2 regions of the Microbacterium sp. KHB019 genome follow, and region 2 is predicted to be linked to the other one. Evidence: predicted binding sites of a transcription regulator. Region 2 holds the regulator's gene; the other holds the start of a gene.
The links. The regulator LexA, encoded in region 2, represses DNA repair genes until DNA is damaged. The targets are predictions, from matches to a motif close to TCGAACANNTGTTCGA.

Region 1: the regulator LexA is predicted to act here: its motif matches at 4,429-4,444, upstream of KHB019_RS03490 (HNH endonuclease signature motif containing protein).

What each region holds. Positions count from the first base shown of each region.
Region 1 is NZ_JBBDHF010000001.1:696,450-703,406, forward strand. Features, by position in the region: gene KHB019_RS03465 (isocitrate lyase/PEP mutase family protein) at 1-496, opposite strand, end outside; gene KHB019_RS03470 (RNB domain-containing ribonuclease) at 550-1,971, shown strand; gene KHB019_RS03475 (phosphotransferase family protein) at 2,022-2,813, shown strand; gene KHB019_RS03480 (aminoglycoside phosphotransferase family protein) at 2,820-3,719, opposite strand; gene KHB019_RS03485 (HAD family hydrolase) at 3,749-4,363, opposite strand; gene KHB019_RS03490 (HNH endonuclease signature motif containing protein) at 4,473-5,294, shown strand; gene KHB019_RS03495 (hypothetical protein) at 5,337-6,194, opposite strand; gene ispG (flavodoxin-dependent (E)-4-hydroxy-3-methylbut-2-enyl-diphosphate synthase) at 6,194-6,957, opposite strand, start outside.
Region 2 is NZ_JBBDHF010000003.1:344,518-351,474, reverse strand. Features, by position in the region: gene KHB019_RS12985 (DUF1844 domain-containing protein) at 1-118, shown strand, start outside; gene KHB019_RS12980 (SseB family protein) at 120-938, opposite strand; gene priA (bifunctional 1-(5-phosphoribosyl)-5-((5-phosphoribosylamino)methylideneamino)imidazole-4-carboxamide isomerase/phosphoribosylanthranilate isomerase PriA) at 922-1,668, opposite strand; gene hisH (imidazole glycerol phosphate synthase subunit HisH) at 1,759-2,388, opposite strand; gene hisB (imidazoleglycerol-phosphate dehydratase HisB) at 2,385-3,008, opposite strand; gene KHB019_RS12960 (histidinol-phosphate transaminase) at 3,005-4,099, opposite strand; gene KHB019_RS12955 (LysM peptidoglycan-binding domain-containing protein) at 4,113-4,475, opposite strand; gene lexA (transcriptional repressor LexA) at 4,739-5,425, shown strand; gene KHB019_RS12945 (S9 family peptidase) at 5,541-6,957, shown strand, end outside.

The DNA of each region.
Region 1 (6,957 bases), on a different contig from region 2:
GACCTCGCTCGATCGCGTCCTTGATGCTCTCATCGATCGGCCGTTCTCCCGCACGCACGAACGCGTCGGTACGTGCGTTGAGGGCGAAGGGGATTCCTTCGGCCTCTGCTGCCTTGACGATCGATTCGACGACCGCTACGGATTCGCCGAGGGGCTTCAGACGGTCCTCGACATTGGCGCCGACGATGCCTGCGCCGATGGCGAGGCGGGTGGTCTCCCCCGCGTCGCCGTACGCATCGTCGAGGTCCGCGCTGACGGGGAGGTCGGTGGATGCCGCGATGATGCCGACCATGTCGATCATGAGATCGCGCGGAATCTGCCCATCGGCGTAGCCGAAGGTAGCGGCGATCGAGTGGCCGGCGGTGGCGAGCGCAGTGGTCTCGGGGAGGGCTGCGACGGCCTTGGCCGAGACGGAGTCCCAGATGTTGACGACCCGGAGGATCTCGGGGGCGGCGTAGAGCGAACGGAGGGTGCTTGCCTTCTCTGCAACGGTCATGGCTTCACGCTAGCCCTGTTCGCACGCTGCAGGGCGGGAATTAGGGTGGGGTCATGCCTCAGCGTCGCGCCCATGTCGCCCCGTCCGCTGCCCAGAGCGAGCTCGCCGCCGCGCTCGCGGCACTGCGCACCGGGTTGGATGCGCCTCGCGAGTTCTCCGTCGAGGCCGAGGCCGAGGCTGCGGCGGCGTCCCCACCGGCACCCGAACTCGATCTGCGCGGCGTGGCGTTCGCGACTCTGGACCCGGCGGGCGCGAAGGATCTCGATCAGGCGTTCCATCTGTCGAAGAACGGCACGGGCTACGTCGTGCGTTATGCGATCGCTGACGTGCCGGCGTTCGTCGCCCCGGGCGGAGCTGTGGATGCCGCCGCTCGTGAGCGCGGGCAGACACTCTACGCCGCGGACGGGCGCATCCCGCTGCATCCGCCGATCCTCAGCGAGGATCACGCGTCCCTGCTGCCGGATGTGGATCGCCCCGCTCTGGTGTGGACGTTCGATCTCACCTCTGACGGGTCGGTCTCGGCGTTCCGCCTGGAACGCGCTCTGATCCGCTCACGCGCACAACTCGACTACGTCACCACCCAGGCTGCGCTCGATCGTGGGGAGGACTCCCCCGCGTCACTGCTGCGCGAGATCGGCGAACTGCGGATCGCGAAGGAGCAGGAGCGCGGAGGCGCGAGCCTGAACATGCCCGACGAGGAGGTCGTTCAGAGTGCGGACGGCACCTACTCGATCGTCCGCGGAACCCCGCTGCCGGTCGAGGAGTGGAACGCGCAGCTCTCCCTCATGACCGGGATGGCGGCCGCCGAACTCATGGTCGACGCAAAGGTCGGCGTGCTGCGCACGATGCCCGCGCCCGACGAGCAGGCATTCGATGCCTTCCGCCGTCAGACCGAAGCGCTCGGCAGGCCGTGGACGACCGGTGAGTACGGAGAGTACCTGCGCAGCCTCGACCGCGACGACCCGCTGACGCTGCCCGTGCTGGAGGCCGCGGCTTCCCTGTTCCGCGGCGCCGGCTACGTGAGCTTCGACGGCTCCGTCCCCTCAGGCATCGAGCAGGCGGCCATCGCCGCCCCGTATGCACATGCCACCGCTCCCCTGCGACGCCTCGTCGACCGCTGGTCCCTGGCGATCTGCCTCGCGATCTCAGAGGGCTCGGAGGTGCCCGCGTGGGCACGCGAGTCGCTGAACGACCTGCCGGATCTCATGCAGGAGTCGTCGCAGCGGGCATCGCGGTTGAACGCAGACACGGTCAACCGCGTGGAGGCGGCGCTTCTTCGTCCGCTGATCGGCAAGACCATCGAGGCGACCATCATCGAGATCCGTGACGGCGGCGAGCGCGCCGGCATCCAGATCGCGGATCCGGCTGTGGCGGCATCCGCCCCCGTTCCTGCGGGCACGAAGCCGGGCGACACCGTGACGTTGACGGTCGTGTCCGCGGATATCGCGAAGGGCGAGGTGGAGTTCGCGCTGTGAGCGAATGGGGCCGACTCTCGCCTGTGCAGCAGGCATGGGCGCTCGAACACTTGGGAACCGCCGAAGTCGTCCGCGACATGTCATGGAACCTCGTCGAATCGATCGTGCTCCACGTGCGCACAAGTGCAGGCGACGTGGTCGTGAAGGCCGGGGATGCGAACAACCACCACATCGCTCGGGAGCTGTCCGCCCATCCGAGGCACACCGGGCCGCTCGTCGCCTCCGGACATGCCGCGAGACTGCGCGCGGCGGACGCGGATCTGCGCGTCATGATTCTCGACCATCTGCCCGGCCAGTTACTGGAAGGCACTGATGCTGAACAGCAGCCAGCGGCGTACGAGCAGGCGGGCGCACTCCTGCGCCGACTGCACGAGCAGGAGACCCGGGAGGACGCGGAGTACTGGACGCGAACGATCGCGCGGGCCCTGTCCTGGCTCGACAAGCCGAACCGTCTGGACGCCGAGGCTTCGGCTGAAGCCCGGCGCATCCTGCTGTCCTCCTGCCTCACCTCGGCGGCCGTGGTGCCCACCCACGGTGACTGGCAGCCGCGGAACTGGCTGATCGACGGCGATGTCGTGCGCGTCATCGACTTCGGGCGATTCGGATTCCGTCCCGCGGCGACGGATCTCACTCGGCTCGCGGCGAAGCAGTGGCGCAACCGCCCCGATCTGGAGTCCGCATTCTTCGCGGGGTATGGGAACGATCCGCGTGAGCGCAACCAGTGGCGGCTGGAGCGCCTACAGGAAGCCGTCGGCACCGCGTGCTGGGCCTTCGCAGTGGGTGACGTCGAGTTCGAGGCCCAGGGACATCGGATGCTGGCCGAGATTCTGTCGGAGTTCTGACGCCCGCTAGTCGCCCATCTCGTCCTCGTCGAGGATCCGTCGCAGCGTGCTGCGCCCGAGAGCGCTCATCGTCGGATTGGAGTCCGCGTAGTACCAGACCAGACCCATGGCCTGCTGGAACGCCCACGCTCTGCCCCTGTTCCACTCGAGGTCGTCGGATCCCAGGTCCGCACGGAGCACGGCACGCGCATCGGCCTCGAGCAGATGCCAGGCCGCCACGAGGTCGAGGGATGGGTCGGCCGGACCGAAGGCGCCGCCGTCTAGGACGCCGACGAGTCGGCCGTTCTCGATGAGGAGGTTGCCGGGGATCAGGTCGCCGTGGGTCATCGCGAGCGCGCCCGGATCGGGCAGCTCTCGCAGTTCCTCCCAGAGGGCGCGCAGATCGTCGACCGGGAGCAGTCCCGTGCTCTTCGTGAAGCAGAGGTCCATCCACTCGTCCGCGTCCTGCAGGTTCCCACCACGACCGACGCCGGAGAATCCGCGCCCCCCGGTGTCCGTCGCGCGCACGGCGCGGATGAGCGTTGCCAGGTCCGTGGCGAACTCCGGCGAATGCGAGACGGCATCCGGTGTCGCGACAATGCCGGGGATCCACGTCTGAACCGACCACGGCAGCGGGTAGCCGGCGCCCGGCTGTCCGAGCGCGACAGGGCGGGGAGCCGAGAACGGAGAGGCACCGGCGAACGCGGCGAGCGCAGCGGCCTCGCGGCGCAGCGTCTCGGCCGCGGCATCCGGATCGTCCCCGGTGAGCGGGAGACGCGCGGCGTGATCCTCCCCGATGCGGAAGATCGCGTTCACGGTGCCCGAACCGGCGACGCGTCGGATCGGCATCGAGCGCCACTGCGGGAACTGATCGTCGACCAGTTTCCTGAGGGTCCCGTCGTCGATGGACACCTCGTCGTCGTGCATCCTCACAGTCATGAGGGTATCGGCACGGGTCATTCCGCCAGGAAGTCCTCGATCGCGGCGATCGTCGAGACGTTATCTCGATGCAGAACAGCACGGATGCCGCACCGCTCGGCGCCGCGCTTCGGACCTTCGTTGTCGTCGATGAAGAGGACCTGCTCCGGGGACGCGCCCATCCTGTCGAGCGCGGCTTCGTATGCGCCGGCATCCGGCTTCGCCGCACCCTGCTCGTGGCTGTAGCAGATCGGATCGAAGATCGATGAGAAGCCGAAACGCCGTTCCTCCTCCTCGCGCGCGCCATCGCCGGAGTTCGACAGGATCGCCAGACCCGCGCGCCCCGTCAGAGAGCGCGCGTGATCGAGGAGTTGGATGTTCGCCTCGCCGCAGTAGGCGTCCCACATCTGTTCCCGCATCGCGGCGACTTCCGCGTCGTCGATGTCCAGGGCGATGCCGAATTTCCGCCAGTACTCCCCCGCGACGCCCGCCTGCACCGTCGTGTCAGGAAGGTCTGCGGCATCCAAGCGGTCACGCAGTTCATCGACGGGGATGCCGAGGCGATCGCTCCAGCTCTCCTCCAGTCGTTGCGGCCAGGTGTGATCGTCGACGAGTTCGAGGACGCCGCCGATGTCGTAGAGAATCCACTTCATCGGGGCAACCTAGCGCGGAATGCCGAGTGTTGGGCATTCGCCACCCGTGTCAGCGCGCTGCGATGTCGAATTCTTCTTCGAATGTCGGTGGTCTGCGAGAACATGAGTCATGGCCTTCTTCACCGACATCACCGACAGGATCAGCGCGATGCGCGATCTCGTCGGCGAGTGCGCCGAGGCCGAAGAACTGCCCGACCGCATCGAATCCCTCGCGGACGAATCCGTGATCTCGGTCCTCCGGGAGGCGAATGAGATCGTTCAGGCAGTGGAGCAGATGAGCCTGGTGGCATCCGGCGTGATCTCTCGGCGCTCCCGGCGAGAAGCCGGTCACTCCGGGCTCGCCCAGACGCACGGGCACCGCAACGCGACCTCCCTCATCCAGGACATCACCGGAACCTCTCGAGCGGATGCTGTGCGCCAGAGCCGCGTCGGCGAATCCCTTCTCGACGCCGAGGAAGAGACACCATCACCTGGCGAATCGCCCGATGGCGAGCGCCCCGGCGACGGGGCAGACGAGAATGCGATTCACATGGATGCCGCTGCTCCCGCACGCTGGGACGAACCGCTGCGAACAGCCCTGTTCAAGCGAGTGATCTCGAATCAGCAGCACGATGCGATCCGGCGCGGCCTCGGCGAGCCCCCGACCCCGGAGGGGGCTGCGGAAGCGGTGATCCACGGATTCGCCGCGCACCACATCGATCCGTTCTCGGAGGGCGGCAGAACAGACATCGATCGCGGGATCCTGCTGTGCCGGTTCCACCATATGGAGCCGCATCACGGGCAGTGGCGCATCCTGCGCGACGGCACCGAGGAGTTCCGCCTCCGACATCGTTCCGGCGAAGAGCATGAACTGAGACCTCGTGCGGTTCTCGCGTATGCGTGGGCGGGAATAGACCCACCGCCGAAACGATTCCGGCCGGAGGCCGCCTGAACGCGAAGCCGCCTGATGAGAAGCGGGCGTGAGGGCTGCTGCCTACTCGGACGGCACCACCGACGTCGTCATCACGAGAAGCTGAGGGTCGGAGAGATCCAACGACACGGAGATCGACGCGAACTCGGCGAGCGAGCGCACATGCGTGCCGCCGCACGGGAAGGAGACCTCGCCGTTGGGCAGCTCGCACACCCAGCGCCTGAGGTCGACGATCGTCGGGCCGTCGACATCGATCCGGCTCGCGGAGCCGGCGTCGACCCACCCGGCGAGCAGCTCGTTGATGCGAGCCACACGCTCGCCGAGCGACGCGGCCAACCCCTCGGTGTCGAACCCAGCCTTGCGCAGGCTCTTGCCGAGCCGGTACTCGTCAACGCTGCCGTTCGCTTGGATCCGGCTGGACTGATTCGCCCGGCCCTCGAAGTCTGGGTTGCCCAGCGGGTCGACGCCGACCTCCTTGCGCCACAGATCGGCGAGCGCGGCGTCCAGTGCTAGTGAGGCGAGATGGCAGGCCGTGTGCCCGCGGCTGAGACCCGCACGGGTGTCAGCATCCACCTCGAGCGCGACACGATGCCCCGGGGCGACGTCAATCGGGATGTCGCCGTCGACACGGTGACCGACCAGCCAGGTCCAGCCCTCACCGCCCCGCTTGACGGGAATATCGGCTCCGATGGCCAGCAGACCCTCGTCGCTCACGGCCGCCATGACGGCTTCTGCCACCGGCATCCGGTGATCACCGGCGACGATCGCGCCGGAATCGCCCGGTTGGTCCGGCCAGGTGTGGTCCACCGGGTGGAAGGGTGTCGCATCGACGATGACGATCGACGCCGCACGGTCGACCAGAAGCACTTCGGCATCCCCGGTGAGAGACCCTGCGGGGAAAGTGACGTTCGTGGAGCGCATCAGGCTGTGATCACCTGAGCGGTGCCCGGCTTTGCGTCCGGTCCCATCTCGTCGGCGATGCGGTTCGCCTCCTCGATGAGGGTGGCGACGATGTCTGCCTCGGGGACGGTCTTGATGACCTCGCCCTTGACGAAGATCTGCCCCTTGCCGTTGCCGGAAGCCACTCCGAGGTCGGCCTCGCGCGCCTCGCCGGGACCGTTGACCACACAGCCCATGACGGCGACGCGCAGGGGAACGGTGACGTCCTTGAGCCCCTCGGTCACCGAATCGGCAAGCGAGTACACGTCGACCTGTGCGCGGCCGCACGACGGGCACGACACGATCTCGAGCTTGCGCTCGCGCAGGTTCAGCGATTGCAGGATCTGGTGGCCCACCTTGACCTCCTCCGCAGGAGGCGCCGACAGCGAGACGCGGATCGTGTCGCCGATGCCCTCCGAGAGCAGGATGCCGAAGGCCGTGGCCGACTTGATCGTGCCCTGGAACGCGGGCCCGGCCTCTGTGACGCCGAGGTGCAGCGGCCAGTCGCCCCGCTCGGCGAGCTGGCGATAGGCCTTGACCATGACGATCGGGTCGTTGTGCTTGACCGAGATCTTGAAGTCGTGGAAGTCGTGCTCCTCGAACAGCGATGCCTCCCAGACGGCGCTCTCGACGAGCGCCTCAGCGGTCGCCTTGCCGTACTTCTGGAGGATCCTCTTGTCGAGCGAGCCGGCGTTGACGCCGATGCGCAGCGAGACGCCGGCAGCCTTGGCCGCCGCCGCGATCT
Region 2 (6,957 bases):
CGCCCGATCGCTCCGGGACGGACTGCGGTCGCTGCAGCTGGCCTTCCGCGAAGCATCCGCGATCCCCGACCCGATCGGCAAGGGCCCCGGCGAGAAGTGGACCGGGCCGGTCAACTGACTCAGGCAGCGCGGCGGAGCTTGACCGTGAGGGAATCCGCGAGCACCGCGATGCGGTCATCCGCCGACCACCGCTGAGCCAGCCGGGCGAGGACGGCATCCAGCACGTCTCGTTCGAGACCGTCGACGAGGTCGAGGATCACGACGAGCTCCGGGCCGCGCAGTCGCGCGTCCGGGTCACCGGGCGCGACGGCGATGTCGATCACGGCGAGCTCGTGCGCGATGCTCTCCTGCAGTGCGGTGAAGACCTCCGGTGAGAGGAAGCTCGGCTCCCAGGCGTGCCCCTGCGCGATCGCCCATACGGCGGGGCGCCGGATGACGAACTCGGTCTCCGCGGTCGGATCGAGCACGATCAGATCGGTGTCCTCCGACGACGCCGCCAGGGCCGCACGCACAGCCTCGACCGGGATCGGGCGTGCTGCGGCATCCCAGGTCTGCATCGCCGTCACCGATGAGAACACCGGCTGGACCTTGCGCCCATCAGGGGCGGCGACGGTGACGATGGACAGCTCCTGGGTCTTGTCGACGGCAAGACCGCTGGGCGCGACGCCCTCCTCCCCCTTCTCGGCGATGAGGGGTATCAGGACTCGAGCAGAACGGAAGGCGTCGACGACCTCGACCTGCGAGCCCTCACCCGCGCGGAAGCGGAGCAATGCGTCGAGCAGGGCCGGGTCTGCCGAGCCGTCGTCAGCGGAGTGCGGGTTGGACTCGAAGCTGCGCCCCTCCCACGGGACACCGGCCGAATCGCCGGCCCCGACGGTCGACGCGGAGTCTCCGTCGCCGTGACCGTGACCGCAGGCGTCGTCAGTCGCCGGCGACATCCAGTGCCTCTGCCAGCGTGAACGCGCCGGCGTAGAGAGCCTTGCCGACGATCGCGCCTTCGACGCCAAGCGGTACGAGTTCGCGAAGCGCCGCGATGTCGTCGAGGCTCGAGATGCCTCCCGACGCCACGACGGGCTTCGGCGTACGAGAGGTGATCTCGCGCAGCAGGTCGATGTTCGGGCCGCGCAGCGTGCCGTCCTTGGTGACGTCGGTCACGACGTACCGGCTGCAGCCGGCGTCCTCGAGCCGTGCGAGCACCTCCCACAGGTCGCCGCCCTCCTTCGTCCAGCCGCGCGCGGCGAGGGTCGTGCCGCGCACGTCGAGACCGACGGCGACGGCCTCGCCGTAGCGACTGATGACGTCGGACGCCCATTCGGGGTTCTCGAGCGCGGCCGTGCCGAGATTGATCCGCGCTGCGCCGCTCTCGAGCGCGGCCTCAAGGCTGGCGTCGTCACGGATGCCGCCGGAGAGCTCGATGTTGACGTCGCGGTGCTGCTTGATGACCTTGCGCAGGATCGCCGTGTTGCTTCCGCGCCCGAACGCCGCGTCGAGGTCGACGAGGTGGATCCACTCCGCCCCCTGGTCGACCCATTCACGAGCCGCGTCGAGCGGGTCGCCGTAGCTGGTCTCCGACCCGGCCTCGCCCTGCGTCAGACGAACCGCCTTGCCACCGGCGACGTCGACAGCCGGAAGAAGGGTGAGCTTGGGGGTGGACGCGAAGTCGTTCATGTCATCCTCGGGTGGGTGAAGTGCGCCGAAAGGCGAGCACGAGATCCGAGAGTAGCCCGGCTCGATGCAGGGTTCAAAACGTCGACGTCATCAGAGGCTGTCGACCCAGTTCCGGAGCAGCCGGATGCCGGCGTCGCCGGACTTCTCGGGGTGGAACTGCGTCGCCGAGAGCGGCCCGTTCTCGACGGCTGCGAGGAAGGGCTCGCCGTAGGTCGTCCAGGTGAGCTTGGGCTCCGGGAACGGCGCGATGACGTCGAGCTCCCACTTCTGCGCTGCGAAGGAGTGCACGAAGTAGAAGCGCTCCTCCTCGATGCCGCGGAACAGGACGCTGCCCTCATCCGGCGTCACCGTGTTCCAGCCCATGTGCGGCAGGACGGGCGCGTTGAGTTCGGTGACGGTGCCCGGCCATTCGCCGAGGCCATCGACGTTCTGGCCGCGTTCGACGCCGTGCTCGAAGAGCACCTGCATACCGACGCACACGCCGAGCACCGGGCGCCCTCCGGCCAGACGCCGGTCGATGATCTCGTCGCCGCCCTGCGCGAGCAGAGCCGCCCGAACGGCGGCGAACGCGCCGACACCGGGGACGAACAGCCCGTCAGCCTCAAGCGCCTCCGCGCGGTCACCGGTGAGTCTCGCGTCCGCGCCGGCCGCGGCCAGCGCCTTGACGGCGGAGTGGACGTTGCCGGAGCCGTAGTCGTATACGACGACGGTGCGAGTCACAGTGCGCCCTTCGTCGACGGGATCCCGTCGACGAGCGGATCGAGCGACTTCGCCTGACGGAACGCACGGGCGAACGCCTTGAACTCCGCTTCGGCGATGTGGTGCGGATCGCGACCGCCGAGCACGCGGACGTGCACGGTGAGTCCGGCGTTGAAGGAGATCGCCTCGAACGCGTGGCGCACCAGAGAACCGGTGAAATGTCCGCCGATGAGGTGGTGCTCGAATCCTTCGGGCTCGCCGGTGTGCACGAGGTAGGGGCGGCCGCTGATGTCGACGACCGCCTGAGCGAGCGCCTCGTCGAGCGGGACGAGCGCATCTCCGTATCGCGAGATGCCCGACTTGTCTCCGAGCGCCTCGAGGATCGCCTGGCCGAGCACGATCGAGACGTCTTCCACCGTGTGGTGAGCGTCGATGTGCGTGTCGCCGGATGCTCGGACGGTGAGGTCGGTGAGCGAGTGCTTCGCGAACGCCGTGAGCATGTGGTCGAAGAACGGCACCGACGTGTCGATGCGGCTCTGCCCCGTGCCGTCGAGGTTCAGTTCGAGTTCGACGGTCGACTCGGACGTGCTGCGGGTTCGCTGCGCGGTGCGGGAAGCCTCGGCAGTTCGGGAAGCGCTCATGAGCCCGAGTCTATCGACGCCAGCGCGTCGAGGAACGCCGTGGTCTCGGCCTCGGTCCCGGCCGTCACGCGCAGGTGGTTGGGGATGCCCACGTCGCGGACCAGCACTCCGCGCTCGTAGAGCGCTTCGAACGTCGCGCGCGGGTCGGGCACACCACCGAAGAGGACGAAGTTCGACCAGGACTCGTGCGGCTGATAGTCGAGTGCCTCGAGGGTCGCGGTGATGCGATCGCGCTGCTCGACGATCTCATCCACCATGCCGAGCATGATGTCAGCATTTCGCAACGCCGCCACTGCGGCAGCCTGCGTCAGTGCACTGAGGTGGTACGGAAGCCGGACGAGTCGCAGAGCGTCGATGAAGGCCGGGTCGGCCGCGAGGTAGCCCACCCGCGCTCCCGCGAAAGCGAACGCCTTGCTCATGGTCCGCGATACGGCCAGACGCGGGCGCCCTTCGAGCAGTGTGAGTGCGGAAACGGCATCCCGGGGCGCGAACTCCTGGTACGCCTCGTCCACCACGACGATGCCGCTCGTCGCCTCGTAGACGGCCTCGACCACATCGAGGTCGAGTGGCGTTCCCGTCGGGTTGTTCGGCGAGCAGAGCATGACGATGTCGGGGGCGGCCTGCCGAACCTGGGCGGCCGCCTCATCCGGCGTGATCGTGTAGTCGGCTTCACGCTGGCCCGCCACCCACTGAGCACCGGTGCCCTGCGCGATCAGGGGGTACATGGAGTACGTCGGCGCGAACCCGAAGACCGTGCGGTTCGGTCCGCCGAAGGCTTGCATGATGTGCTGCAGCACCTCATTCGAACCGTTGCCGGCCCAGATCTGCTCGGGGGCGAGGTTGTGGCCGAGGTACTCGGCAAAGGCCTCGCGCAGCGTCGTGAACTCCCGGTCCGGGTAGCGGTTCACCTCGCGTAGAGCCACCGCGATGTCATCCAGGATGTCGCTTGCGACCTCGTCGGGTACGGGGTGGGTGTTCTCATTGACGTTGAGGGCGACAGGCAGTGGAGCCTGAGGAGCGCCGTACGGAGTGAGGCCGCGAAGATCGTCGCGGAGGGGCAAGTCACCGAGGGAAGCAGTCACCCTTCCCATGCTAACGGTGGGATCAGTCGGCGTACTCGGCGGGGATCGCGAGCTCCTGGCCCACCTGCAGAGACTGCCCGCCCAGCATGTTGAGGCTCTCAATGCCGCTGATCACCTTACGCGGGTCCGCGTACGGAGCCACGGACTCCGCGATCGACCAGAGCGTGTCGCCCGGCATCACCGTCACGGTCTCGAAGCTGGCGGTCACGGTCGCTTCGCCCGAGGCGATCGCCGAGCCGCCGCTGATCGCAGCGAAGCCGATGCCGACTGCCAGCGGGAGTGCCGCCAGAGCGACCAGCACCCGACGACCGCGCGTCGTCAACCGGAGCCGCGTTGCAGTGCGTGCGGGACGGATGGACGGGGCGGCGATGCTGATGGTGCTCATGGGACTCTCCTCTGCCTCTTTGGCGTAGCGTTCGCATTCACCGCTCGGCCGGGAGCGATGGATGCGAAGCTACGTTCCGAATTTATCTTCGAATTCGAACATCTGTCAAGACTTCTTCGAAATCGGATCCCAGCACCTGCCGACACGCTCGAACAGATCTTCCGATTACGGCTGTTTCTCGGATACGGTTTCGATAACGACACCCCACCACGGGCCACCGACATTCGAAGAGCAGCCCCGGAATCGCGCACGAAGGAGCCACCATGAGCGACAACTCCGCCACCGACGCCGAGGCGCCTCGCACTCGTCGGCGCAAGAATCTCAGCGCCAAGCAGATGGCCATCCTCGAGGTGATCCAGACGTCGATCGCGAAGCACGGCTATCCGCCGAGCATGCGTGAGATCGGCGACGCGGTCGGGCTCAAGTCGCTCTCCAGCGTCACCCACCAGCTCGGGCAGCTCGAGCTCAGCGGCTATCTGCGTCGCGACCCCGGCAAGACGCGCGCGATGGAGGTGCTCATCGACCTGCCGGGCACCAGCGGGGAGAACCCTGCCGACTCCAGCACGCCCGTCGGGGACGCGGCGATGGTTCCGCTGGTTGGGCAGATCGCCGCCGGCGTCCCCATCACGGCGGAGCAGCAGGTGGAGGAGATCTTCCCGCTTCCCCGCCAACTCGTGGGCAAGGGCGATCTGTTCATGCTCAAGGTCTCGGGCGAATCGATGATCGATGCAGCGATCTGCGACGGCGACTGGGTCGTCGTCCGCACGCAGAACACGGCGGAGAACGGTGAGATCGTCGCTGCGATGCTCGACGGCGAGGCGACGGTCAAGACGTTCCGGCAGCGCGACGGCCACACGTGGCTGCTCCCCCGCAACACATCATTCGAGCCCATCCTCGGCGACGACGCCGTCGTGCTCGGCAAGGTCGTGGCCGTGCTCCGCGCGGTCTGACGTCGCGGCATCCATCGATAGCGCGGAAACCGCCCTCTCCCGCTCTCGGGAAGGGCGGTTTCTGCGTTGTCGGCTGCCGGGCGCGGACGTCCGAGGTCCCGAATAGGCTCGAGACATGCCCCAGCCGCACGCGACGTCACCCTACGGGACCTGGTCGTCCCCGTTCACGGCGACGAGCATCGCCTCGTCCGCGCCGCGCATCGACGGCGCCCGCTTCGTCGGCGACGAGATCTGGTGGGGCGAATCGATTCCTGCCGATGGTGGCCGTGTCACCGTGCGCAGCTCGACCGGTGACGCACTGCTGCCCGCCCCGTGGAGCGCCCGGTCTCGCGTGCACGAGTACGGTGGCGGCGCGTGGACGGCGGATGCCGACGGCACGCTGTTCTTCGTCGATGCGAAGGACCAGCGGGTGTACCGAATGCCACGGGGCGCAGAGCCCGCGCCGCTCACACCCGCCGCCCAGGGCGGCGCAGGCCCGAGCCACGGCGGTCTCCGTCTCCAGAACGGTCGTCTTCTCGCGGTCCGTGAGGATGCGACCGCGACACCGCACCTGCGCGGGATCGTCGAGATCCCGACAGACGGGTCGGCGGCTGCGGACGAGACCGCCATCCGCGTCCACATCCAGGGCACCGCGTTCTTCGCGCATCCCGCACTGTCGCCGGACGGCACCAGGATCGCCTGGGTGGAATGGTCCGGACGCCGTATGCCGTGGCAGGCGGCGTGGTTGCGAGTCTCGTCAGGGGACGACGCATTCGCGAACGTGCGCACGCGAGCGGCCCTGCAACCGGAATGGGCGAGCGACACCGAGCTGCTCTACGCCGACGACCCAGGGGGGCGCTGGGCTCTGCACCGGCTGAAGCTCGACGGTCTCCGCGCGTCGGAGCCGGAGCCGATCGCGCCCGCTGACGCCGATACCGGCTACGGCCTCTGGGTGCTCGGCAACCGGTGGTATCAGCCGCTCCCCGACGGTCGGATCGTCACGGTGCGGACGAACGGGTCCGACGAGGTCGTCGTGATCGACCCCGACGGCTCCGTCCGCCCCCTGGAGGTTCCGGCCACTGCGCACGTCAGCGTCGACGACGTCTCCGGCGCGCGCGTGCTGCTCTCGGGTGGAGGCGCGACCGTGAACGCCGGGTTGTGGTGCGTCGACGCGGATTCTGGTCAGGTCGCCCGCATCCGCGGAGGCGCAGCGACGGATGAGGCGTGGATGCCCCCGGCCGGTCAGCTCACGATCGACGGCGCCCACGGGCCGGTGCACGCTTTCGACTACGCGCCGGCGAATCCCACGTCATCCGCACCATCCGAGGAGTTGCCGCCATACATCGTGTTCGTGCACGGCGGCCCGACTGCGCACGTCGCAGGTGCGGCGTCCGCCGCCATCGCGTATTACACGAGTCGCGGCATCGGCGTGCTCGATGTGAACTACGGCGGCTCGACCGGCTACGGGCGCGACTATCGCGAGCGCCTCGACCACCAGTGGGGCATCGTCGATGTCGACGATGTGCTCGCTGCTGCCCGTGATCTCGCGGCAT